One region of the Blautia sp. DFI.1.216 genome, then DNA from elsewhere that is predicted to be linked to it. Evidence: riboswitches for the same ligand, from Rfam matches in the RefSeq annotation. Region 1 holds a riboswitch; each other region holds the start of a gene.

Evidence for each region. Region 1 has a riboswitch for cyclic di-GMP ahead of LJE11_RS15345 (sensor domain-containing diguanylate cyclase). Riboswitches for the same ligand answer to the same signal wherever they lie in the genome.
Region 2: it holds a riboswitch for cyclic di-GMP, as region 1 does, so the genes downstream of both, LJE11_RS14580 (ABC transporter substrate-binding protein) here and LJE11_RS15345 (sensor domain-containing diguanylate cyclase) in region 1, are expected to answer to the same signal.
Region 3: it holds a riboswitch for cyclic di-GMP, as region 1 does, so the genes downstream of both, LJE11_RS14360 (substrate-binding periplasmic protein) here and LJE11_RS15345 (sensor domain-containing diguanylate cyclase) in region 1, are expected to answer to the same signal.

What each region holds. Positions count from the first base shown of each region.
Region 1 is NZ_JAJDML010000049.1:11,722-20,150, reverse strand. It holds gene sdaAB (L-serine ammonia-lyase, iron-sulfur-dependent subunit beta) at 1-628, opposite strand, end outside; gene mgtE (magnesium transporter) at 1,386-2,780, shown strand; cyclic di-GMP riboswitch class I at 3,266-3,341, shown strand; gene LJE11_RS15345 (sensor domain-containing diguanylate cyclase) at 3,446-5,164, shown strand; gene LJE11_RS15340 (LysR family transcriptional regulator) at 5,200-6,108, shown strand; gene nikB (nickel ABC transporter permease) at 6,623-7,567, shown strand; gene nikC (nickel transporter permease) at 7,564-8,429, shown strand, end outside.
Region 2 is NZ_JAJDML010000044.1:4,687-13,115, reverse strand. It holds gene LJE11_RS14595 (hypothetical protein) at 1-79, opposite strand, end outside; gene LJE11_RS14590 (RNA polymerase sigma factor) at 82-663, opposite strand; gene LJE11_RS14585 (ATP-binding protein) at 1,036-3,306, opposite strand; gene LJE11_RS14580 (ABC transporter substrate-binding protein) at 3,320-5,098, opposite strand; cyclic di-GMP riboswitch class I at 5,316-5,391, opposite strand; gene LJE11_RS14575 (DUF3786 domain-containing protein) at 5,767-6,387, opposite strand; gene panD (aspartate 1-decarboxylase) at 6,922-7,314, shown strand; gene panC (pantoate--beta-alanine ligase) at 7,424-8,263, shown strand; gene LJE11_RS14560 (bile acid:sodium symporter family protein) at 8,267-8,429, shown strand, end outside.
Region 3 is NZ_JAJDML010000042.1:18,025-26,453, forward strand. It holds gene LJE11_RS14335 (NAD-dependent protein deacetylase, SIR2 family) at 1-745, shown strand, start outside; gene LJE11_RS14340 (NAD-dependent protein deacetylase) at 794-1,771, shown strand; gene LJE11_RS14345 (helix-turn-helix domain-containing protein) at 1,872-2,183, opposite strand; gene LJE11_RS14350 (Lrp/AsnC family transcriptional regulator) at 2,327-2,785, opposite strand; gene LJE11_RS14355 (MATE family efflux transporter) at 3,004-4,347, shown strand; cyclic di-GMP riboswitch class I at 4,510-4,603, shown strand; gene LJE11_RS14360 (substrate-binding periplasmic protein) at 4,783-5,598, shown strand; gene LJE11_RS14365 (ATP-binding protein) at 5,582-7,765, shown strand; gene LJE11_RS14370 (ABC transporter substrate-binding protein) at 7,765-8,429, shown strand, end outside.

The DNA of each region.
Region 1 (8,429 bases):
CACGGATTGCAGGAACGATATTCTCAGGAAGTTTACCGTCAGATTCTACGATTGTATAAGCAATATCCCCCTTGCCTTCACGGAACAGACGCATAAATGCAATATTGATATTACGGTCACTCAGGCATTTGGTAATATAGGCTACAACGCCAGGAGTGTCCTGGTGAATCACGATCACTGCGCTGTATTCGCCTGTAAAGTCTACCTGTACGTGATTGATTTTCACAATGCGGACCTTGCCGCCTCCAAGGGATTCGCCGCGTACGGTCATTTTCTGGCCTTTTTCATTTTCCATGCAGATATCTACGGTGTTCGGATGAATATCTGTTTCCTGCTCATTTGGAGTGAAAGAGAATTTCAGACCTTTTTCATGAGCAATATCAAAAGAATTTCGGATGCGCATATCATCAGTAGAGAATCCCATAATACCACCCAGCAGAGCTCGGTCAGTACCGTGACCATGGTAAGTTTTTGCAAAAGAGCCGTACAGGATGAAGTCGGCTCTCTTTAACGGGCCTTCGATCATTTTCTGGGCAAGATAGGAAATACGCGCCGCACCTGCGGTATGTGAACTTGAAGGACCGATCATGTTCGGCCCCATAACATCAAATACACTGATAAATGACATATTTTTTCTCCTGTGAATATCAATTATAGTCTTGCATGTTTATGGCAATAATCTTATTATTTGCAAATTTCTGATTATATTCTATCATTTAGGAATAAAAGAAGCAAACTTATCGTTAACATTAACAAAAATTAATGTAAAAATGAGAAAACAGGGTTGCTTTTTCTCTACTGGGCGGTTACAATAACTGTGCAAATTGAAAATAATTTTAAAAATGCTGTTTCAAAATAGGGAACAGCATAAAATTTGCTGTTAGAAATCAGATTCCCGAAAACAGGGTCTGATATCCGAAATCGTAAATTTTAAAGAAAAGGCAGGTGGAACAGAATGGATAATTGCGATTCTCATGGGCGAAGTAGTAGCACAGGATCTGAATTAAAAAGAGTATATGAGTATAGCAGCCGTTTTTGTTCTGCTGTAGTCATATATTTTCAGGATTTTCCATGTATGCATATAAAATAGGAGTTTTTTACTGTCTGTAATCTGACAGTTTCTGTATGTGGAAGATCGGATGTCTTTTTCATTTCTTATCCTGTATTTATGAAATTCCCCCGAATCATGCAATTACATATTGAGCAGTAATGATCCGGCGAAGATGCCGGACAGTTACGGACAGCGGATGAATAGCAGGTTATGGTTTGATACCCTGCGGTTTATTGTGCTGGAAAAAGCATGGAAGAAATGGCAGTAAAATGTAATAAATAACAGACTGCTTTCTTTTGGTGTGCTTTTATGCAAAAAAACGGAGGATGAAAGAATGGAGAAAAGAGTACAGGATTATTCCAAAGAAATTCTGAAGATCATCCGCAGCAACACCTCTCCGGCCGTTATGGGAGAAAGGCTGCAGGATTATCATGAGAATGATCTGGCAGATGTAATGCCGAAACTGACTGTACAGGAGCGGTGCAAGCTGTACCGTATCCTGGATATAGATATGCTTTCTGATATTTTTGAATATACAGATGAGGAGAATGCAGCAGAGTATCTGAATGAAATGGATGTGAAAAAAGCAGCAGCCATTTTATCCAGAATGGAGACAGATGCTCTTGCAGATGTATTAAATAAAGTTGAAAAAACAAAGAAAAAAATACTGATCGATCTGCTTGAACCTGAGGTTCGACGTGATGTGGAGATGATCGCATCCTTTGATGAGGATGAGATCGGAAGCCGCATGACAACAAATTATATTGTGATCACAGATAAACTGACAGTTAAGCAGGCAATGAGCAGTCTGATCGAACAGGCTGCAAAAAATGACAATATCTCCACTATTTTTGTAGTGACAGAGCAGCAGAAATTTTATGGGGCCATTAATCTGAAAGAACTGATCATTGCCAGACGGGATGATCTGCTTGAGAATCTGGTGGTGACTTCCTATCCATATGTATATGCGGAAGAAAATATTGATGAATGTATCGAAGAACTGAAAGATTATTCTGAGGATTCTATTCCGGTTCTTGACAACGATAATCAGCTTCTGGGTGTCATCACATCTGCCAGTATCATTGACCTGGTTGATGATGAGATGGGTGATGACTATGCGAAGCTGGCCGGTCTGACAGCAGAAGAGGATTTAAAGGAGCCACTGAAAGAAAGTATGAAGAAACGTCTGCCCTGGCTGATTATTCTTCTGGGACTTGGTATGGTAGTTTCCTCAGTGGTAGGAATTTTTGAGAAGGTGGTGACTGCACTTCCGATTATTATGTGCTTCCAGTCTTTGATCCTTGATATGGCAGGTAATGTGGGTACCCAGTCTCTGGCTGTGACGATTCGTGTGCTGATGGATGAATCTCTGACAGGTAAGCAGAAACTGGAACTTGTGTGGAAGGAAATGAGAATTGGTCTGTGTAATGGCGGACTTCTTGGAATTCTGTCTTTTGCGCTGATTGGATTGTATATTTATCTGTTTAAAGGAAAAACACTTTTGTTTTCCTATGCAGTATCCGGATGTATCGGTGTGGCACTGTTGTTGGCTATGTTGATCTCCAGTGCAGTAGGCACCTGTATTCCATTGTTCTTTAAGAAGATCAATATTGACCCGGCAGTAGCATCAGGTCCGCTGATCACAACAGTGAATGACCTTGTTGCAGTAATTACCTATTATGGCCTGAGCTGGCTGTTCTTATTAAAAATGCTGAATCTTGCAGGCTGAATTTCAGATAATAAAAACAGGTCCTGTATCTTTGATTATAAGATATTGGATCTGTTTTTGTATGGAGTTATTATAGTTGGTCGTTATCCCGTAAAATACGGACCTGTCTTAATATTTCAGAGGATTAATTATGACAAATGTAATGTATGTCGTTTGCAATCTGGAATAAATTTTGTGAAATAAGGAAAATAGCAGTTGACATTATTCAGGGGATATGCAAATAATATATTGCAATTAGTGTTTAACTGACCTGACGATTGAAAGAGGCAAGTCGTTATTTGGATTTACAAAGCATATAAATGTTACTGAGAACGGAGTAAACAGTAACAAATAAACAGCGGTGCAGGAAATATTAATGGTAAACAGTAATAAGAAATGAAAAATATAATATATATAATGTGTCTGTGAATAAACCAGTGTGCCGACAAGTTGATTCTTCGAGAAATCAACTTGTTGGCACACCAGGTAACTGTATAATTCCACAGATACAGTATCAGCAAAACAGTCGAAAGGCTGCGGCGCAAAGCTAAAGGGCCTGTAAAATGGCAGCCAGTTGCATTTATACAGAGAGTAATGTCTTGTTGTATTGTAGCGGGCATTATTCTCTTTTATTTTAAAGAAAGGTTGAGAATATCATGTCAGAGCATAGGTGTATGCTTAACAAAATGAATAAGATTGAAATATATGTCGCAAATGAAGATACGGATATTAATCCTTCAGTTCAGGAAGCTATTGAATATGTACTGAAACAGAATGATCCGGTGGGAACAGTCGCCGGTTATTATGATGAGAAGCTGACAATCTGGAGTGTAAGTAACTATTTTCTGCAGCTTTTGGGGTGGGATGACCTTGATGAATTTATGAAAGCATCAGACGGCTCTATGCTCAGTGTGGTCTGTAATGAGCAAAAGCATATATTTTCACCGGAAGGACTTCATGATTTACAGGGTTCTCACACCTTGTATCTTACAGACAGTAAAGGTTTATCAATATCGGTAAGGATTGTGAAGGCAGATGCCAGGGATAATAAAGGACGGCCAATCTGGGTATTATCTGTCAGATCTGATCACTTTGCCCGGAATCAGGAAGCAAGGGAAGCTGCTTTTCACCGGGCTTTTACAGATATGAATCTGTGTGAATATTATGTGGATCTTCAGGAAAATACATTTGAATCTATGAAAGTAAAGGGCTCGCTTCAGGAAATTTTCAACAAAAGCCGGACATGGGATGAACTGATACAGATGTTTCTTAATAATTATGTCTGTCCTGAGAGTAAAGAGGCGGTTGCGCAGATTTACAACCGGGAATATATTATGAAGGAACTCAGAAAAATTACCGGGGAACTCAGTCAGGAATGCAAAGCAGTGTTTGACGGAGAGCTGCGTATTATCCGGAATGTAGTGATGGAGGGAGATACAGATGAGAACGGAGAGGTCAGACACGCCATGATTTTTCTTCGTGATGTGACGGATTCGAAAAATACGGAAAAAGAATGCAGAGCGATGTTAAAGCAGAACATCGCCATGGACCAGCTTATTCAGGGAGTAACCAGGATTGTAGAGCGTTTTGCAGTTTGTGATCTGGACAGCGGGATATACGAATATTATGAGATGAACAATGAGTCTTATTATAATCCTACAGGTGATTACAGGGAGCTTCTTCAGCGTATGTCCGGAGAGTATGTGGTACTTACGGAAAAGATAAATATACAGATGGATGATCTGCTTTCACCGGAACATCTGAGAAAAGTTATTATGTCTGAGGATGATCTGTATACCTTTGAATATTCTACTCTTGACAGATCTTCTTATAAAGTAATGTCAGTGATACCTGTGGAATGGAAAGGCAGTATACTGTCCAAAGTAATGCTGATCGCTCAGGATATCGGGCAGAAGCATGAACTTGAGAAGCTGGCAAATACGGATGCACTGACAGGACTTTATAATGAGCGTTATCTTTCCGAAAGATTAAAAAGAAATGGAAAGCTGCATAAAAAATTTGCCATGTTCTATCTGGATCTGGACAGGTTTAAGCCTGTTAATGACACTTATGGACATGACATGGGGGACAGATTGCTGAAGGCGGTTTCCCGGAGATTGTGTAAATGTATCAGGAAGACAGACTATGCCTTCCGCATCGGTGGAGATGAGTTTTCCCTGATCATTGAGGAGGGCAATATTAATGATGAATTCTGTGAGATGATGGTCAGAAGAATAAAAAGTGTCATTGACCGGCCTTTTGATATAGAGGGTCGTCTGCTGAGCGTGGATACAAGCTGTGGCTATGCTATTTATCCGGAACACAGCCAGAAGATCGATGAAATCCGCATTATGGCAGATCACAGAATGTATGAAGATAAAACTCAAAATAGAAAAAAGGGTTAATGGCGGATAAAAACAGAAAGAGGGATAAAATCTTTATGGATTTAAAACAATTACAGTATTTCGTAGTATGTGCGCAGACTGGTTCATTCAGTGATGCTGCGAAAAATCTGTATTCTACACAGCCCAGTGTCAGCAAGGTGATCAAGGGACTGGAAGATACGCTGGGAATGCAGCTTTTTGAACGGCTGCCAAGAGGAATCAGACTGACAGTACAGGGGCATAAGATGTATGAATATGCGTCGAAAATTATAAATGAAGTAAATGTTCTGGAAAATATGGCTTCCAGCGGAATGACAAAATGGATAAGGATATCTCTAAATCCCAGTTCCTGGTTTGCCAATCAGTTTGTGGATTTTTATAATGAAACCTATGAAAAAAAGTACCATTTCCAGGTAACAACAGCAGGCGTACAAAGCGTAATGGAAAGAGTCCGGGATTATATGGATGACATTGGTTTTGTATATATCCTCAGTCAGCAGAAGGAAAATTTCCTGTATGAACTGTCAAAAAACAAAATGTATTTTGAACCCATCTATGAAACAGATGTAATGCTGTATCCGGGAGGGCTGACAGAGCTTTACAATTCCGGCAAAGAGAGGGTAGAACTGGAAGATCTGAAGGACGTCCGTTTTATACAGAATTATCAGGATGAATTTTTTGACATCGGTGCTGTAAAAGAGGATGCATTCCAATGGAAGGATATTGATATTTCCGTGCTGACCAACAGTGATTATATTATGGAAAAAATGCTGAAGAACAGTAAGGTGGCAAATATAAGCGGAAGTTACCTGTCAGAAAACAAAGAAGGAACTACACCGGGAATCCCTCTGGATATTGGAGACAGTAAAGTGATTTTTGGTTTTATACTCCACAAAGGAGAAGAAATGGATGAGAGTGTGGCAGAGCTTGTGGAGTTTTTAAAGAGCAGACTGCCGAAGCATTAATTGCCGAAGCATTAATAAAAATTGCAGTTGACTTTTTAACTTATTTTGCATATACTAATAGTAGCTAAGAAATGAAGTGAAATTTCCATGAAGCGAAACGAAAGCCCTCAGAGTTGCCGCTCTGAGGGCTTTCTTGCTCGTTACGGAGAGCTGTTCCGTTTAGACTGTTGCTGTCTAATGTCCGCTGTCCAGCCATTTGCATATGTAGTAGCTAACTACGCCTGCTATGACAGAGACAAGAAATGAAGTAAAAATTGCTTCCATGAAACTCACCTCCTTCCTGCTGGAGGTTCGACAGCTCTTGTAGTATAACATAGTTTAGAACAAAATGGGATGGTTGTTTTAAATTATTGCTGATATAAAAAAAACCTATTCCAAAAATGACGGTAGATATTCAAATTAAGAATAGCTTATAACCCCCAGGGTGGGTTGTGGGCTATTTTTGCTTTTGTTAAACTGAACGGTGGCAAATTAGGAGTACAATTTTCAAAAATTATAAAATGGAGATAATCAAATGAGAAAATATGCATTCAGACGACTGCTTCAGCTGATTCCCATTTTATTTGCGATTACTTTTCTCTCTTATGGCATGATGCGGATTGCGGGAAGTGATGTAGTAACACAAAAAATGGAAAATACAGGACAGATCCTGTCAGAAGATAAGTTAAATGCAGCCAGAGAACAGCTGGGACTGGACAAACCATTTCTGACCCAGTATTTTGTGTGGCTTGGGAAATTGCTTCATGGAGATATGGGAAACAGCTATGTATCCAGTCTTCCGGTTTTTGATACGTTCATATCGAAGCTTCCGGCAACGCTGCTTCTTACAGTGACATCTATTTTGCTGACTATCATCATATCAATCCCTCTGGGGATTCTGTCAGCAGTAAAACAGAATACGATCACGGATTATCTGATCCGTTTATGCAGCTTTATAGGAAACAGTCTTCCTAATTTTTTTGTATCATTGCTGTTAATGTATTTTCTTGCGATCCGGTTGCGGATTTTTCCGGTTATATCCAAAGATGTAAGTTTAAAGAGTGTGGCAATGCCGGCGATCACTCTGGCAATTGCCATGTCAGCCAAGTATCTCCGCCAGGTCCGTGCAACTGTGCTGGATGAATTAAGCAAAGACTATGTGGCAGGAGCGAAAGCAAGAGGAGTAAAGTTTTCTGTCACTCTTTGGAAAAGTATTATGAAGGCTTCGCTGGTAACCATCATTACCTTGCTGATGCTGTCAGTGGGAAATCTGCTGGGAGGAACTGCAATCGTAGAATCAATCTTTATGTGGGATGGAGTTGGAAAGATGGCAGTAGATGCCATCTCCATGCGTGATTATCCTATTATTCAGGCCTATGTTATGTGGATGGCGATCATCTATGTTGTAGTAAATCTGCTTACAGATCTGTCATACCGGTTCCTGGATCCGAGAATCCGTCTGGGAGGTGTGAAACAATGAGTGAAAAGCAGAATAAAAATGTGACAGTGCGTGTACAGAAGATTAAGAAAAACCATATAAAACAAAAGCTGATCTTTTTTCTTATTCTTGCAATAGGGCTTGTAATACTTGCAATTTTTTCAGAGCATCTCTGTCCATATGACCCTTATGCACAGGATCTGGCAAGTGCACTTCAGCCCCCCAGTCTTCAGCATCCTATGGGAACAGATACATATGGGAGAGATATGCTGTCCAGAGTGATAAGTGGTGCAAGAGCCAGTATTTTCTCTACCTTTATCCTGGTTGCTGTGATCGCTGTGCTGGGAACAGCTGTGGGTGTATGCTGCGGATATTTTGGCGGAGCTGCAGATGCTGTTATGATGAGGATTTCAGATGTATGTCTTGCTTTCCCTGGGCTTGTATTTGCCATGGCGATCGCGGCTATTCTTGGGGGAGGCATTCAGAATGCTGTTATATCACTGGCAGTAGTAAGCTGGCCGAAATATTCACGTATTGCCAGAGGGCAGACTCTGGCATTAAAAGAGGAACCCTATATTCATGCTGCCATACTTGCAGGTGACAGCTCAGGTCAGATTATGCTCAGGCATATTCTTCCAAATATGCTGGGACCTGTTCTGGTAACAGCCATGCTTGATATCGGTACCATGATGATGGAACTTGCAGGTCTGTCATTTCTTGGACTGGGAGCACAGATTCCCATGGCTGAGTGGGGAAGTATGATGAGCAGCGGACGAAGTATGATCCAGACATATCCATGGTTAGTATTATCACCTGGAATTGCAATTTTTATATCTGTGGCAATTTTCAATCTGTTAGGTGATACAGTCCGTGACTATCTGGATCCGAAGAACAGCCGTTCATG
Region 2 (8,429 bases), on a different contig from region 1:
TTTTTAATATCCGCTTCTGTTCCGGACAAACCTGTATTTCCGCTTTTTGAAAAAGCCGTCTGATATCTTTATCCTGCATTCTCATTGATCTCCTTCCTTTATCATATTTTTCATCTGCTGAATTCCAATACGATATCTCGACTTTGCAGTAGAGAGACTACAATTCATCATCTTTGCAATATCTTTAAATTTCAATTCCTCATATGCACGCAAAATGATTACCTCCCTTACCTCCTGGGAAAGTCTGTTCAGTAGTCCTTTCAGATAAAGATAATCTTCCATTTCTTTCATTTTATCTGTTCCGCAAATATCTGGATATTGCTGAATATTTTTCGTGTTTTCACTTATTTTAAGAATTCCGTTTTCATTCTCAGCTTCATAACTGCGGAGATTTTTTCCTGCCTCTTTTTTTCTCTGCTGATAATCAAAGCAGAGGTTTCTGGCAATGGTAAGAAGATATCCTTTCAGATTGTTTCTTTGATAAGATGTCCCATATTTCATAAACTTCAGGAAAGTTTCCTGCGTAATATCATAGGAATCTTCTTCGTTCTGTATCATGTAAAGACAGAAACGGAAAATGTCCGCATAATATTGTTTTATAATGTCAGATAATGCCTCTTTATCTCCGTCCCGTACTTTCTTCAGCAGCTTTCTGTCACTCATTATATATTCTCCTGTTGTAAAACGTCTTACATATTATATAACCATAAATGATGTAAAAAAGTTCACAAAACTTATTACGTTTATAAAATTTCTCATGGAAAAACTGCATTGAAAGAGTTCTTCTGCTTTATATTGCATAATTACATGTTTCTGATAAATTACCCGATATGGGTATAGAAGTTATAGATGTGCATAATCGAATACAAAAAGATTCCGAGCATACATTAGAAAAACAGGGAGATAAATTTCTTATCTCCCCAAAACTGACGATTCGTATTTTAAGCTACGATCCACTTTTCCTCACTCATGTAACTCATATGATGTTCCAAGCACCTGATCCAAAACAGCAAGTACGGGTTTATTATTTAATGGTTACTGAGCAATGACCTGCGTTTCGGTACCCCCCCCGCCGCCGGATTTTATGCTTCTTATTGTCTTTTCCAGCGTCTTCATATCAACCGGTTTTGAAATATGGGCATTCATACCAGCTGTCAGAGAATGCTGAATATCCTCTGAGAATGCATTGGCAGTCATGGCAATAATCGGAATTGTCTTTGCCAGCTCATGGGAGCTTCTGCGGATTGCCTTCGTTGCCTCATAGCCGTTCATGACAGGCATCTGTATATCCATCAGGATCATATCATAGTCACCAGGAACAGACTGTTCAAATGTCTCCAGAACCCTTTGACCATTTTCACAAATCGTACACTCCGCGCCCTCAATCTTTAACAGTTCCGTCAGAATCTCCGCATTCAGCTCATTGTCCTCTGCACACAGAAATCTCATTCCTTTCAGGATATTGCCATCCTGCTCTTCTGTTTCTGCCTGTGAATCCGGAGAAACAGATCTTTCTTCTGCGATTTTCAGATCCATAAAAACCTCAAAACAGCTGCCCTGTCCCGGTTCACTTTCTACATCAATGGTTCCGCCCATCAAATCAACCAGATTTTTGGTGATTGCCATTCCAAGACCGGTTCCCTGTATCTTATTTGTCAGGGAATTTTCTGCACGGGTAAAGGCATCAAAAATCGTGTTCTTGAAATCTGCCGACATTCCCATACCATTATCGCAGACTAAAAAGCGATACTTTGCATAAACAGATGAATTTGATTCACATTCCTCTGCCAGAAGCTGAATTTCTCCACCTTCCTGTGTATATTTTATTGCATTAGACAGCAGATTACTAAAAATCTGCATCAGATGAACCTGATCCCCGTTCACCCACTCATGCCTGATGTTTTCTTTTGTAATTGTAAGAGTCTGCTTCTTTTCAGATATCTGAGAACGAAATATAGTGTCAATCTCCTGTATAAAATCCGGAATAGAAAAATCAGAATACTTGAAGACAGTTTTTCCTGCTTCAATCTTACTCATATCCAGAACCTCATTAATGATTCCTAACAGATGCTGTGAGGAAGTATCAATTTTATCCGCATACTCTATTACCTTGCCTTTATCACCGGCATCATGTCTGATTAAGGACGTAATACCAATGATCGCATTCATAGGAGTACGTATATCGTGAGACATATTGGCAAGAAAACTGCTCTTGGATCTGTTCGCCTCCTGTGCCACCTGAAAAGCATCCTCTGCCGCCTGTTTTGCCTGCCGCAGCTTTGTATTCACTGTTTCCAGCTTGGCATTATTTTCCCGCTCCAAACGGATTGCTTCCTGCTGATTTCTGTACATAACAAAGGAAATCCCCATCATAACACAGGCAGCTACGATAACCGTAAAGATAACGATAAATACCATAACAAAATTGACAAGTTTTAATGTATTCGTAGCAACATACTCCGCCGGAACCAGAAAGATAAGTGTCCATTCGGCATTTTCCATTCTTTTTAATCCGTAAAAATATTCTGTTCCATCCAGAACTGCATTAGAATAACTGCAGTCTTTTTTCTCCAGTTCCGCCTTTGTTTTCTCAAAGGAAGAATTGTGAAGATACTTCATATTCTGTAAAACAGAAAATACATTATGGCCCTTGATCAGTTCCACCTGATTGCTGTTGAACAGTTTAGATCCATTATCATCCAGTACATACACACTGTTGTTTCCGTTATAAGCTTCGCAGTTAAAATATGGATTTAGCTGTTCCATGTCCTGGGCAATTCCAAAATAGAGAATTGAAGTTTTCTTTTCTCCATTTTGAAGATGTATGGGCTCCGGCAAACGATTCAGAAATACCATCTTTGACTGGTTATCCGTCATAGAATCAAAAACAAAACTGATCTTTTCAGGACTTTCTTCAAAATAATCCAGTTCCCGGAAAAGTCCCTTGTTTCCGGATTCTGTATAATATCCGCCTTCTGAATCCACTGCCATCAACGTAATCTTCTGCTCTGCATATGCTGATAATTCATATTTCTTTTTCATGTGTCTGCAGAGTTCATCTGTAGTCTGTACGTTTGCATCTCTCAGATAATTACATTCTTCCGTTACCCGATTCCAATGGGAATCGATCACATCCTCCAGATTTTGAAACATTTGACGGGTAACCTCTTCCATCTGGTTTAATCGTTCCTCATAGATAATATCCTGGATATAAGTATGATACAGGAAAAAGAATGCAAGAAACATCGCTATACCAGTCATACAACAACCCAATATTAAGTTCCGGTAACTCTTTGCCTTCTGCATCCTTCTCCTCCGCTTATTTCCATTCAGCGTCTGCTTCACTTAAAGTTTCAAATTGCCCAAAAAACTCCTTTGCCGCATCCATACCCACAACACCACTGTCTGTCACTTCCGTTTCTGATGCCAGTTTTTCACTGATTCCGGAAATTGCAACCTGATAAGTCTTTCCATCCTCCAGTTCCATATCTTCAGGATTTACCAACATATATGGATAATTCTTGCCTGTACCAACTGCATCATAACCTTCTTCATACAATGCCTGAATCTGTTTTCCTGTCAGCCTGATTGTTTTAATCGTCTGTGACCAGCCAGTCGGAAGAATGATACATACATCATAGTCTGTAATATTCTTTGCATACAGTTTTCCGCTCACACCATCATTGTTCTGGTTCGTACCATTTCCACTGATCCATGTTCCAAGGGATATAAGAGCAACGTCACTTCCGGTTGCCTCGGCAAAGCATCTGCCCACCAGCTTTGCACAGCTTTCCTGTGAAATTTCCTCTGTAGCTGTTGTGATCACTTCCGGCTGATTATTTACCACGCTGTCCTGATCCTCATCCAGCTGATCTGCCACATCCTTTATTGATGCCTTATCCTGCATGAATTCCAGCATTTTGGTTCCGGTATTTACAATCGTATTTTCCCATCCGGAATAAATAAACGGTGTCGTATTCCCTGCATTGATAAAATCCGAAATATCTGCATAGAAGGTGTCATCCGCCTTTGCATCTTTGAAAGGAAGCAGTCCTGCTTTTAATGTACTGTCCGGATACAGGGCACTGGTTCCTTCTACCGTAGACAGCACCTTCATGACTTTTAATGCATCTTCAAGTTTCTCAGGATCATTCTCCAGCTTTTTATTCAATCCATAAAAACGGTTTACATTTAAAATAAATACATTCTTGCTTCCATCTTCAGACAGGTATGGCATCAGACCAAATTTGTCCGTTGTATCTTCTGATTCCATAATGCCATTCTGTGGTCCCAATAGAAACAGTGAATTTCCCTTTATAAAAGCTTCTCTTGTTTTACTATCATCTACCGGATCACTGTTGCTGCAGTCAAGCATACCGAGATTTTTCCATTTCTGGATATATTCCATGCTGTCCATCATGCCTTCCGTGTCACTGACATTTGCCTTTCCTGACAGGTAATCTTTCTGCCACTGCTTTCCAGACATAGTACCAAGGAATCCCGCATCCGCAATATTACATATATACTGGAAGGCTGAACCAGGATACTGAATCTGTGCCATACATAACGTAACTCCTGCTTCTTTTGCCTTGTCTGCAAGTTCTTCAAGCTCTGTAAAAGATGTTGGCAGCTTCCAGCCATGCTTCTCAAGCAGTGTTTTATTATAGGTGATTCCATAACAGTTGTACAAAGATGGAAGCATATAAAGTGCACCCTCATCGGATACATCTTTCAGACGTGATTCCACATAATTATCTGTAAAATCGTATCCTGAGAGATCAATCATCTTATCACTGACATCCACCACATCTGGCTTATAAAAAGTCTGTGTGCAGATGTCCGGAAGATCATCTGCCTCTAACATATTCTGCAGACAGGTTGTTGTATTTGCTCCGCTGTACGGGACTACTTCAAGCTCAATCTCTGGATATGTTTTATGCACTTCTTCTATAAAATTGTCCACTTCCAGATAAGGAGCCATAAAAGTAATTGCTTCGTGCTTCTTTGGTGTTTCATCTGTTTTCCCACACCCTATAAGTCCTGTTGCCGCTATACATGCCAAAATAAGACATGCACTTTGTACTTTTTTGATTTTCATATTTTTCTCTCTTCTCCGATAAAATCATTATGGTTCCGTTTATGAAATAACATCCCTGCTTGCAGGATTCTTCGCCTGCGAAGGGTCGCTTCAGCGACATAATTCCCCTCCGTCGCAGTGCGATCCTGCCCGGAGGTCTTTTTTATGTTATAGGAACATTACGGAGTAATTTCCTATAACATAAAAAAACACCGTCTCACAGACAGCGCACATCATTTCATGCAACTGGCTGCCATTTTACAGGCCCTGTAGCTTTGCGTCACAGACTTTCATCTGCTTTGCCGATCGTCGTTCTATTACAGATTGTAAATTTATGCAAAATATTGATTTCATTATACTCCTACATTCCACTGTACACAAGAAAAACCTCGCCGCTTTAACGCTAAAAAAAGAACAGCCGATTATATATTCGAACTGTTCTCCTACTTCCGAATTCCACGCAACATTGACATTACTGTTTTCTGCTCATTTGTACTTATAGCAATCCTCTTAAATGCATTATTTACGAGGATTGCTATAGATTGATTATTCCATATTCTTAAAACAACAGCTCCATCTGATCCCCCACTTCAATTCTCGCAGTGACAAGTTCATCCGGTTCTTTCCCTCTTTTGTGTTCAGCTTTCAGATACTGCGTACCGCCCTCCAAATGACCGGCTGCAATGTATTCAGCCGATGGTCTGCAGTATAGTCTTCAGAAGATCTCCCTGAAGATAATAGGTTGTCTCAAAATGAAGATATGATAACGATACCTTATCCCACAACAGTAAAATCTTTGGCAGGAATTCTTCATCCCCATCCCAGAACTGAAGCAACACAGAAAAACCCGGAAGAACAGGCATTTCAAATGTCAGATCCGCCCCTGCCAAACGCTCCGTCTGCTTTCCCCCCAGACAGGTGCAGGCCTGCTTTACCTCTTCCACTTTTCCTGAAAATGCTTTTGCATACTTTTCCACAAAGGGGGCTGTTGACGGACTGCTTCCGGCAGTTACAAACCTGCTCACAGGCTGCCACTGCCCGGTCAAAGGCGGCAGTACTTCCTGTCCGGAGCAACAGAGAAAATCATAAATTGTCATAACAATTGTATATTCTCTGCAATCCGTCCATTCATCATCCGCAACATATTCAATGGCACCATTTCCGCGATCGATCCGATATTCTGTTCCGATATATTTCAAATACAGATATTCTTCATCATGTTTCAATCCATATTTCTCTATCAGCTTATCCTGATCATACTTTAGAAACAACTTTCTTCCCGTATATACCTGTTTTTCATAATTATCCATAATATACTTTATTCCATTTCTTATTTAACCGAATCCGCCCGGCACACTACTCTCTTTTCATAGATATATTCTAGCAAACTGTCTGTCAGAAATCAATTATGTTTTATCGTCTCGGGATTTGGGATAGTTGTATGTGAACAGTAGATAAACAATTTATTGACAAATAACCGACCAGATGTAATAATACCACTCAGAGATAGTATTTGGACTCAAAACTATACTCTGGCTGAAATCACTGGAATCTTATATAAAAACAGCCAGCCGGAACCCGAAAGCGGAAACGGAAGGATGTATGTAATTTTAAAAGATAGGAGCCGGTATTTATGATACAGGAAATCAGATTTCCCCTAATCTATGGAATAACAAGCCATATTTTATGTATCAGAAACAGGACTCAATATACAGGGAATCAATCAGAAGCGTTTCAGGGTCAAAGTGTATCCTGATGCGCTTTTTTTGCAGATCATAAAGGTATATTTCCTTTTTATGGAGCTGCATGACTCTGATTTTTCCCGCAGGAAAGGACTATATAAGATGACAATAGAAATGTTAAAAGGAAAAATCCACAGAGCAACTGTTGTCCAGGCCGAACTGGATTATGTGGGAAGCATTACTGTGGATGAAGAACTGCTGGAAGCTGCCGGAATACTGGAATATGAGAAAGTTCAGATTGTAGATGTGAACAACGGCAGTCGATTCGAGACATACACAATCTGCGGAAAACGCGGAAGCGGTATGATCTGTCTGAATGGAGCAGCAGCAAGATGTGTAAGCACAGGTGACAAGATTATCATCATGGCTTACGCAGGGTATGAGCCTGAAGAGGCACGTACTCATAAGCCTGCAGTTGTATTTGTAGATGAAGAGAATAAGATCAGCAGAGTGACCAATTATGAGAAACATGGTCTGCTGAAAGACATGGCCTGAAAACATTGATATCAGGTTAGAGACTATCATAAGATGAAAGTGAATTCAGAAAAGAGGCTATCTCAAAATCTATGATACCGGTCCATTGACCGAGAAAGAGGAGATAACAATGCAGGTAACAAAAACAGTAGAAGAAACAAAAAAACAGATCAAAGCATGGAAAAAAGAAGGTAAAACTATAGGTCTTGTTCCAACAATGGGATTTCTTCATGAGGGACATGCAAGTCTGATCAAAAAATGCAGAGAGCAGAACGACATTGTAGTTGTGTCTGACTTTGTCAATCCAACACAGTTTGGTCCGACAGAGGATCTTGAGGCATATCCAAGAGATTTCGAGCGAGACAGTAAACTCTGTGAGAGTCTTGGCGCAGACCTGATCTTCTGCCCTGAACCTTCTGAAATGTATCATGATCCCCATGCATTTGTAAGTATCGATACATTATCTGAAACACTTTGTGGAAAAACACGTCCTATCCATTTCAAGGGTGTGTGCACAGTTGTAACCAAACTGTTTCATATTGTAGCCCCGGACAGAGCATATTTCGGACAGAAGGATGCTCAGCAGCTTGCCATCATCCGCAAGATGGTCCAGGATCTGAATTTTGATATAGAGATCGTAGGCTGCCCAATCATCCGTGAGGAGGACGGACTGGCAAAATCCTCCAGAAATACATATTTAAGCGATGAAGAGAGAAAGGCTGCTCTCTGTCTGTCCAGATCCGTAAAACTCGGACAGGAAATCATCCACGCAGGCATTTCCGCAGAAGAACTTCTCGGCAAAATGCGTGCAGTGATCGAAAAAGAGCCTCTGGCAAAAATCGACTACGTTTCCATGGTAGATGCACTTACCATGCAGCCTGTGGAAAAAGCAGATCATAATGTTCTCGTAGCAATGGCTGTCTATATTGGCAAAACAAGACTGATCGATAACTTCAGCTACGAGGTATAATATATGGAAAATATTTTAAAGAAAATCGAAAAAATCAGCAGTTTTGCATCCAGATATATTGGAATCATCATCATTGCCTTTTCATGCCTTGCCTTTTTCTGGAGGGATGGATTTGCATGGATGACAAATTATACGTCTGTTTTTCTGGGTGTGATCATGTTTGGCA
Region 3 (8,429 bases), on a different contig from region 1:
TTTTGCTGATGACGCATGGTTTCAGGAAAATATGGGAGATTTCAGAGAAAAATACGGACTGCGTTGTGTTTTACACGGATTTTCAGTGCCAATGAAGGTAGAAGAAAAGTGGGCGTTTGTAAGCAGACTTGTTAAGGCAAAAGCTATGCAGGATGAGCCGAGTGAGATTATGAAAAACATCTATGCACTAGTAAAAGATAAAGAATATTTCGTAGTAACTTCCAATGCGGAGGATCATTTTGTGCCGGCAGGTTTTGAGGCAGACCGTGTTTTTGAAATGGAAGGGAAATTAACCCAGATGCGGTGCAAGAACAGATGTCATGATGAGGTCTATCCTAATCAAAAAGCAGTTCTCGCCATGACAGAAGAGGAAGTAAACGGAAGAGTACCCAAAGAGTTACTGCCGAAATGTCCAAAATGCGGTGGAGATATGGAAGTAAATTGGGGTGAGATGTCCTCGTTTACAGAAACGAAAAATTGGAAAGAAAAGGCTGCCCGTTATCAAGAATTTATTCAGAATTTACATGGAAAGAAGCTGGTAATTCTGGAATTTGGCATTGGTTGGAGAAATCAGATGATTAAAGCTCCTTTGATGCAGCTTGCAGCAGTAGAACCACAGGCAAGATATATCACATTTAATAAGGGCGAAATTTACATTCCAGAGGAAATCAAAGAAAAATCCATCGGTGTGGATGGTAATCTTACGGTAGCGTTAAAGGAAATCAGAAAGGGAAGGATAGACTAAGTAAGGTGGTTAAAGATATTACAGTTGTGAGATAGGAGAATGAAAAAAATGAGCTGTTATGAAAATTTGGTAATGAAAACACAAATGAACTATTCCAGACACTATAGTACCTATGCATCCGGCGGTACTGCTGCAGTGTTGAGCAAACAAAAACCACTTTCTTATGAGGAACAGATTCAGGAATTTGTTCGCAGAGTGCAGGAGGCAGAGTGTATCATAGTAGGCGGAGCATCCGGTTTATCAGCGGCTGGAGGTGGTGACTTTTATTATAGTGATACCCCTTCTTTTCGTGAGCATTTTGGAAAATTTGCAGATAAGTATGGATTCAAAGGTGCTTTTAGCGGCATGATGCATCGGTTTTCTACAAGAAATGAACACTGGGGATATGTGGCAACCTTTTTAAATGCTACACAAAATGCCCCTATCAGAGATCCATATCTGGATTTGGATAGAATCTTGCAGGGAAAGGACTTTCATATCTTAACGACTAATCAGGATACACAGTTTGTAAAGATTTATCCGGAAGAAAAGGTCAGTGAGATTCAGGGAGATCATCGTTTCTTCCAGTGTTCCCAGTGCTGTCAGGATGAAACATGGGATGCCGTACAACCTGTGGCAGATATGATTGCGGCTATGGGAGAGGGGACAATGGTGCCGGATGAACTGATTCCTCGCTGCCCTCATTGTGGTGCGGAAATGTTTCCGTGGGTAAGAGGATATGGGAATTTTCTGCAAGGGAAAAAATACGAAGAAGAATATGAGAAAATCTCAAAATACATTCAAAAGAACAAAGATAGAAAAATTCTCTTGATAGAACTTGGAGTAGGGCGCATGACACCGATGTTTATACAGGAACCGTTTTGGGAACTGACAAACAGTTTGAAAGATGCATATTATATTTCCGTAAATTCAGAATATCAGTTTTTGCCGGAATTCATTGAAGATAAGGGAATTGCTATTTTGGGAGATATAGGAACAGTGTTAAAAGATTTGCGGAAAGCAAAAGAGGAAAGTGCATTTGTATAGGATGCTTGTTCTTGATATTCCACTTGATGGAGAAACATTAGAATATTGATTGATACAAAACTGCACTCAGGGATATTGTGGGTGCAGTTTTGTATTAAAATTATTGATTACGATACAGTTTCTGATATGCAGTAGGTAATATCTGAAATATATCTCGGAAAGCCGATGTAAATTTACTTTGGTTTTTATATCCCACAGCGGCGGCAATTCCCGAAATAGATTTATCTTCCTGCAACAGCATATTCGATGCCAACTTCATACGGTATTCTTTCATGTAAGAAGCGATGGGCATTCCATAGACTGCTTTGAAAACGGATTTCAAAGTAGTGGTGTTCATCAGATACTGCTTTGACAACTCTTCAATAGTATAGTGGCGTTTTAGGATATGTTCCCGTGTACGAAAAATGGGCATTTTATTGTTATTTTGAAAAGCTGCGAGGCGTTTCAGGAAGAGCAAACTGTTGAAGTCAAAAAGTGGCTGGGAGCGTTATATTTAATTCACTTTGGCAAGGTGATATGACTGTATGGATCAAGGTTGGTTGCAGCTTCTGACTTTTATAGCCGTAATCCTTTAATATCTTTAATGCGTGATAAGATCATATTGCAACTGCAGCTGATAATGCCAGGCAGTGTATCAATGACATTGTGCAGGAAGTACTCCATTTCATCACCTGATGAAGCAACGGCATGTACATGAAGCCTGTCTCTTCCTGTGACACGGTAAATCTGTGAGACTGTATCATTTTTGTACAATATATCTGTCACCTGCGCCAGGTACTCCGGTTTTGTTTCAATTTCAAAATAGCATGATACAGCCCCACTGATTTTTTGCGGATTAATAATTGTTGTATATTCTTCGATTACGCCTCTTTTCTCCAAAGCCTGGATACGGGCTTTTACTGCCACTCTGGAAATACCGGTTTCTTCACCGATATCAGAGTAAGAGATACGTGCGTTTTCTATAAGCAGCCGGATAATCTTCTGATCCAGCTCATCTAAACCGTCCAGGTACATAAGTTCCCTCCTGTAAAATAATATAAAATAATATCCATCTGATAGCAGCTTTTTTCAATATCAAATATCATATCATTTATATTACTAAAAGTAAACAGCAGCTTGACTTATTTGCTGTAACTACATATAATTGTTGCGTAACGAAATCTTAAACTTACATTTTGAAAATACAATCGTGATTTCGGATAAAAAGCAGGAATTGATGGAGGAAAATGAGAATGTCAAAAGATGAATATTTAATCACAGATGCCCCTCTTAAAGCACTGACTGTTTTTGCAATGCCTATGATTCTGGGCAGCTTCTTTCAACAAGTATATAATATGGCTGATTCCATTATCGTAGGTCAGTTTGTGGGATCCTCTGCACTTGCGGCAGTTGGAGCCTGTGCCGCTTTGACCAATGTTTTCATCTGTGTGGCTTTGGGAGCCGGTGTAGGAGCAGGTGTACTTGTGAGCCGCTATTTTGGAGCTCAGAATTATAGCAAAATGAAAACAATTGTGTCAACATCGTTGATCAGTTTTCTGATTCTGAGTATACTTCTGGGGGTTTTTGGCTTTGTTTTTTCTCATTTTATGATGAGTTTATTACAAACACCTGCTGACATACTGGATGAAGCGGTACTGTATCTGCGTGTTTATTTTGTGGGATTTCCCTTTCTGTTTATGTACAATATCCTTTCAACGATGTTCAATTCCATCGGTGAATCGAAGATTCCGCTGGGCCTTTTGATATTTTCTTCTGTTTTGAATATTGTTATGGATCTTTGGATGGTGGCAGGTTTAGGGCTGGGTGTGTTCGGTGCCGCCCTTGCAACTCTCATTGCGCAGGGGATTTCCGCAGTGTTTTCGCTTTTGATTTTCTTTAACCGGATGCGTCGATATAAAAGCCGCTTTAACTGGTTTGACAGGCAGGAGTTACATTCCATGCTTCGTATTGCAGTACCATCGGTTCTTCAGCAATCCACAGTGTCAATTGGTATGATGATCGTACAGGCGGTTGTAAATCCCTTCGGTACACAGGCGCTGGCAGGTTATGCGGCAACCATGAGAGTAGAGAATGTTTTTTCACTGATATTTGTATCCATTGGAAATGCGGTTTCGCCCTATGTTTCCCAGAATCTTGGAGCAAAGAAAATTGAACGTATTAAAAAAGGATATCACGCTGCACTGGTGTTAGATCTGTGTTTCGCAGTCCTTGCTTTCATAGTCATTGAAACACTGCACACCCCAATTTCTTCCTTATTCCTTGGAAAAGATGGAACCGCTCTGGCATATCAGGTGTCCGGGGATTATATGAAATGGCTGGGATATTTCTTTATTTTTATGGGTATTAAGATGGCAACAGATGGAGTTCTTCGTGGACTTGGAATTATGCGGCCGTTTCTCATTGCCAATATGGTAAACCTTGCCATTCGGCTGTCAGTTGCCTTGATTTTTGCACCGCGTTATGGAATTGCATTTGTCTGGCTTGCTGTACCGGCCGGATGGCTTGCGAATTTTCTGATCTCCTATGGGGCACTTAGAAAATCATGGCCGGTTGATGAAGGAGTTTCATTCCGGTAAATTTCTCTTAAGTTTTGATGGGAAGCTGGATTTGTATGTTAAGAGGTATATTTTCGTTACTGTTCACTGGCAATATCCTGCGAAGCGTGTTGCTGTGAACAGTAACATATTTTCTTATAGACATGATATAGTATGAGTGCTATAATAAAAATAATTTTTTATGGCATTTATTGGCAAACCGGTTGAAAAGCCGGGGCGCAAAGCCAGAAGGAGCTAAAGTCAGATTGAAATCTGGCCATGCCAGCCGGTTGCATCATGCCTCAGTAATAAAAAAAGGTAAATGTTAAATGGGCATTATGGAAAAAGTTCCTGTAAAATTTTTTACAAGGAACTTTTTTTTGTCTTCAAGCGGATATTCGCAACCTCCGCAGGGGACTTACCTGATTCGGTTAAATTTGATGGAAAATAGAGAAGAACAGCAGGAATGGAGAAAAGATGAAAGGAAAAAGAGTGATTGCAGGCATTCTGCTTGTGGGAATTTTAGCAACTGCCCTGGCAGGGTGCAAAAATGCAGATGTTACTAAAAAAGAAAGAGAAAAGCCCGTTATCACCCTGGGCAGTGACAGTTATCCGCCATACAATTATCTGAATGAAGATGGAATCCCCACAGGAATTGATGTGGAACTGGCTACAGAAGCTTTCAGAAGAATGGGGTATCAGGTGGATGTTGTCCAGATCAACTGGGAGAAGAAAAAAGAACTGGTAGAAAGCGGAGAGATCGACTGTATTATGGGCTGTTTTTCCATGGAAGGACGCCTTGACGATTACCGCTGGGCAGGACCCTACATAGCAAGCCGCCAGGTAGTTGCTGTAAATGAGAGCAGTGATATCTATAAACTAAGTGATCTGGAGGGAAAGAACCTTGCCGTCCAGTCCACAACCAAACCGGAAGGCATCTTTCTGAACCGGACAGATGAAAGGATCCCCAAACTGGGCAATCTGATCAGTCTTGGGCACAGGGAACTAATCTATACCTTTCTGGGAAAAGGATATGTAGATGCAGTTGCTGCACATGAGGAATCCATTGTCCAGTACATGAAGGATTATGATGCAAGCTTCCGTATCCTGGAAGATCCGCTGATGGTGGTCGGGATAGGTGTTGCTTTTGCAAAAGAGGATGACAGAGGAATTTGTGAGCAGATGGATCAGACGCTGGAAGAAATGCGTCAGGATGGCACATCCCTGAAAATCATTAAAAAATATCTGGATGATCCCCAGAAGTATCTGGAGGTGGATAATCTTGGATATTAGGAGAAGAATAAAAGTAAAGCGATTCTGGATATTCGGCATTCTGCTTGGAATCTGTGTGACTGCAGCTTCCCTGTATTACTTTTTTCAGGCAGAGAAAAAGGAAGCAGAGAACAGGATGGTGAAAACTGTAAACTATGTCAAAGTGCAGTGTTCCACCTACACCCATTATAATGAAGCTTCGGAATCTAAAAGTCTCCTCCGCGCCATTGAAAGTGCCAGACAGATGAGTACGAATATCGACATGGAAACAGAAAACGGCTGCCGGTTAAGCCAGGAGTTTCTGAAAGAAAATCTGCAGACCCTCTGGGTGGATGGTATCCTTGTGCTGGATGCAGAGGGAAAGACAGTCTGCAAATACAGCATGGATGAGGCTCTGACCAATGAGATCACAGATTATCTGCAAAAAGACATTATCATGGATTTTACCGGATATGAAGAAAGATCTTATTCGGAACGGATTGACCGAGAAGACGGATCACGTATCGACATTGCAGCCTGTGCCAGAAAAGATGCACCAGGTATGGTTGCAATTTATTATTACACATCTCCGGAATTTGTCAGAAATTATACCCTGACAATACAGAACCTTTTAAATGGCTATAGCACTCAGAAAGATGGAACGATTATTGTTGCAGATAAGGGAACCATCGTTGCCAGCAACGATGAAAGCCTGCTGGGACAGGATACTGCCGGCAATCAGGTTGTCCAGGCAATGAAAGAGCATACAGACAGTCAGCATATTTTTCATTTAAAAAATGAAGGAACCAGATGTTATGGAATCATGCTGAAGCAGCGGGATTATTATATTTATGCCTATCTTCCGGATACGGAAGTATTCCGTAACCTGCCGCTAAGTGTAACAGCTGTCGTTTTTCTTTATTTACTCATATTCGGTATATTCTGCTTCTGGGGTTACAGAGCGGATCTGGCACACCGGAAACAGGAACAGGAAAAAGATGAAAAATATAAAGCAGAACTTCTGAGAACAGCAAAAAAAGCAGAAGCAGCCAATGAGGCAAAAACCGAGTTTCTGCAGCGAATGAGCCATGATATCCGGACACCGATCAATGGAATCTGCGGCATGATCAATGTGGCAGACTATTATGCAGACAATATGGAGAAACAGACGGAATGCAGGGCAAAGATCAAAGAGGCATCTCATCTGTTGCTGGAACTGATAAACGAGGTTCTGGACATGAGCAAGCTGGAGTCAGATGAAGTGGTTCTGGAAGAAATCCCATTTAATCTGAACAGTATTTCTGAGGAAATACTGGGTGTGATCGAACATATGGCTACAGAGCAGAATATCCGGATCATTTGGGAAGAGAAAGAAGTTACACACTGGAATCTTATTGGAAGTCCGGTGCATGTGAAACGGATTCTAATGAATATTTTGTCTAATGCGGTGAAATATAACAAAGAAAACGGATATGTCTATATCAGCTGTCGGGAAATCCCATCGAAACAGACAGCAATGACCACATTGGAATTTGTCTGCAGAGACACCGGAATTGGAATGACAGAGGCATTCCAGAAACGCATTTTTGAACCATTTGCACAGGAACATGCAGGAAGCCGCACAAAATTCGCCGGAACAGGGCTGGGAATGCCAATCACAAAAAAACTGGTGGAAAAAATGAGCGGAACCATTTCCTTTGAAAGTAAAGAAGGCACAGGGACTACATTTGTGATCCGGATTCCATTCCGGATTGACACAGATATGAAGGACAGGACTGAAGCTGAAGAAAAAACGGAAACTTCTATCCATGGACTCCATGTTCTTCTGACAGAGGATAATGAGCTGAATATGGAGATTGCAGAATTTGTGCTTCAGAATGAAGGCGCTGTGGTGACAAAAGCATGGAATGGACAGAAGGCTGTTGACATATTCAGAAAAAACAGACCTGGAGAATTTGATGCTATTCTTATGGATATTATGATGCCTGTCATGAATGGATATGAAGCAGCAAAGATGATCCGCTCTCTGGACAGAGAGGATGCAAAAGTGATACCGATCATTGCCATGACAGCAAACGCGTTCACTGAGGACAAAATGAGAGCAAAGGAAGCAGGAATGGATGAACATATTGCCAAGCCTGTTGATGGGAAATTATTAGTAAAAGTGATCAATGAGTTAGTAAAACGCGATCAGAGGGAGAAGTTATAATGAAAAAGAAAAAATGGAACAAGTTAGTTTCTGTGCTTTTGGCGATGGTGACAGCCGTATCACTTCTGTCTGGCTGCGGCGGGAAAAGTGCGGAAAAAGAAGATGCAGAAACCATCACAGTGTATTTATGGAGCACAAAGCTGTATGAAAAATATGCGCCATACATCCAGGAACAGCTTCCGGATATCAACGTTGAATTTGTAGTAGGCAATAATGATCTGGATTTCTATCGTTTTCTGAATGAAAACGGCGGATTGCCGGATATTATAACCTGCTGCAGGTTTTCCCTCCATGATGCAAGCCCCCTGAAGGACAGTCTGATGGATCTTTCCACAACCAATGCTGCAGGTGCTGTCTATGATACCTACCTTAACAATTTCAAAAATCAGGATGGCAGCGTAAACTGGCTTCCTGTGTGTGCAGATGCCCATGGCTTTGTAGTGAACAAAGATCTTTTTGAAAAGTATGATATTCCTCTTCCAACGGATTATGAAAGCTTCGTTTCTGCCTGCCAGGCATTTGATGAGGTGGGTATCCGTGGGTTTACTGCAGACTATTACTATGATTATACCTGTATGGAAACACTGCAGGGTCTGTCTGCATCAGAGCTGTCTTCTGGGGATGGACGTAAGTGGCGTACCATCTACAGTGACCCGGACAATAC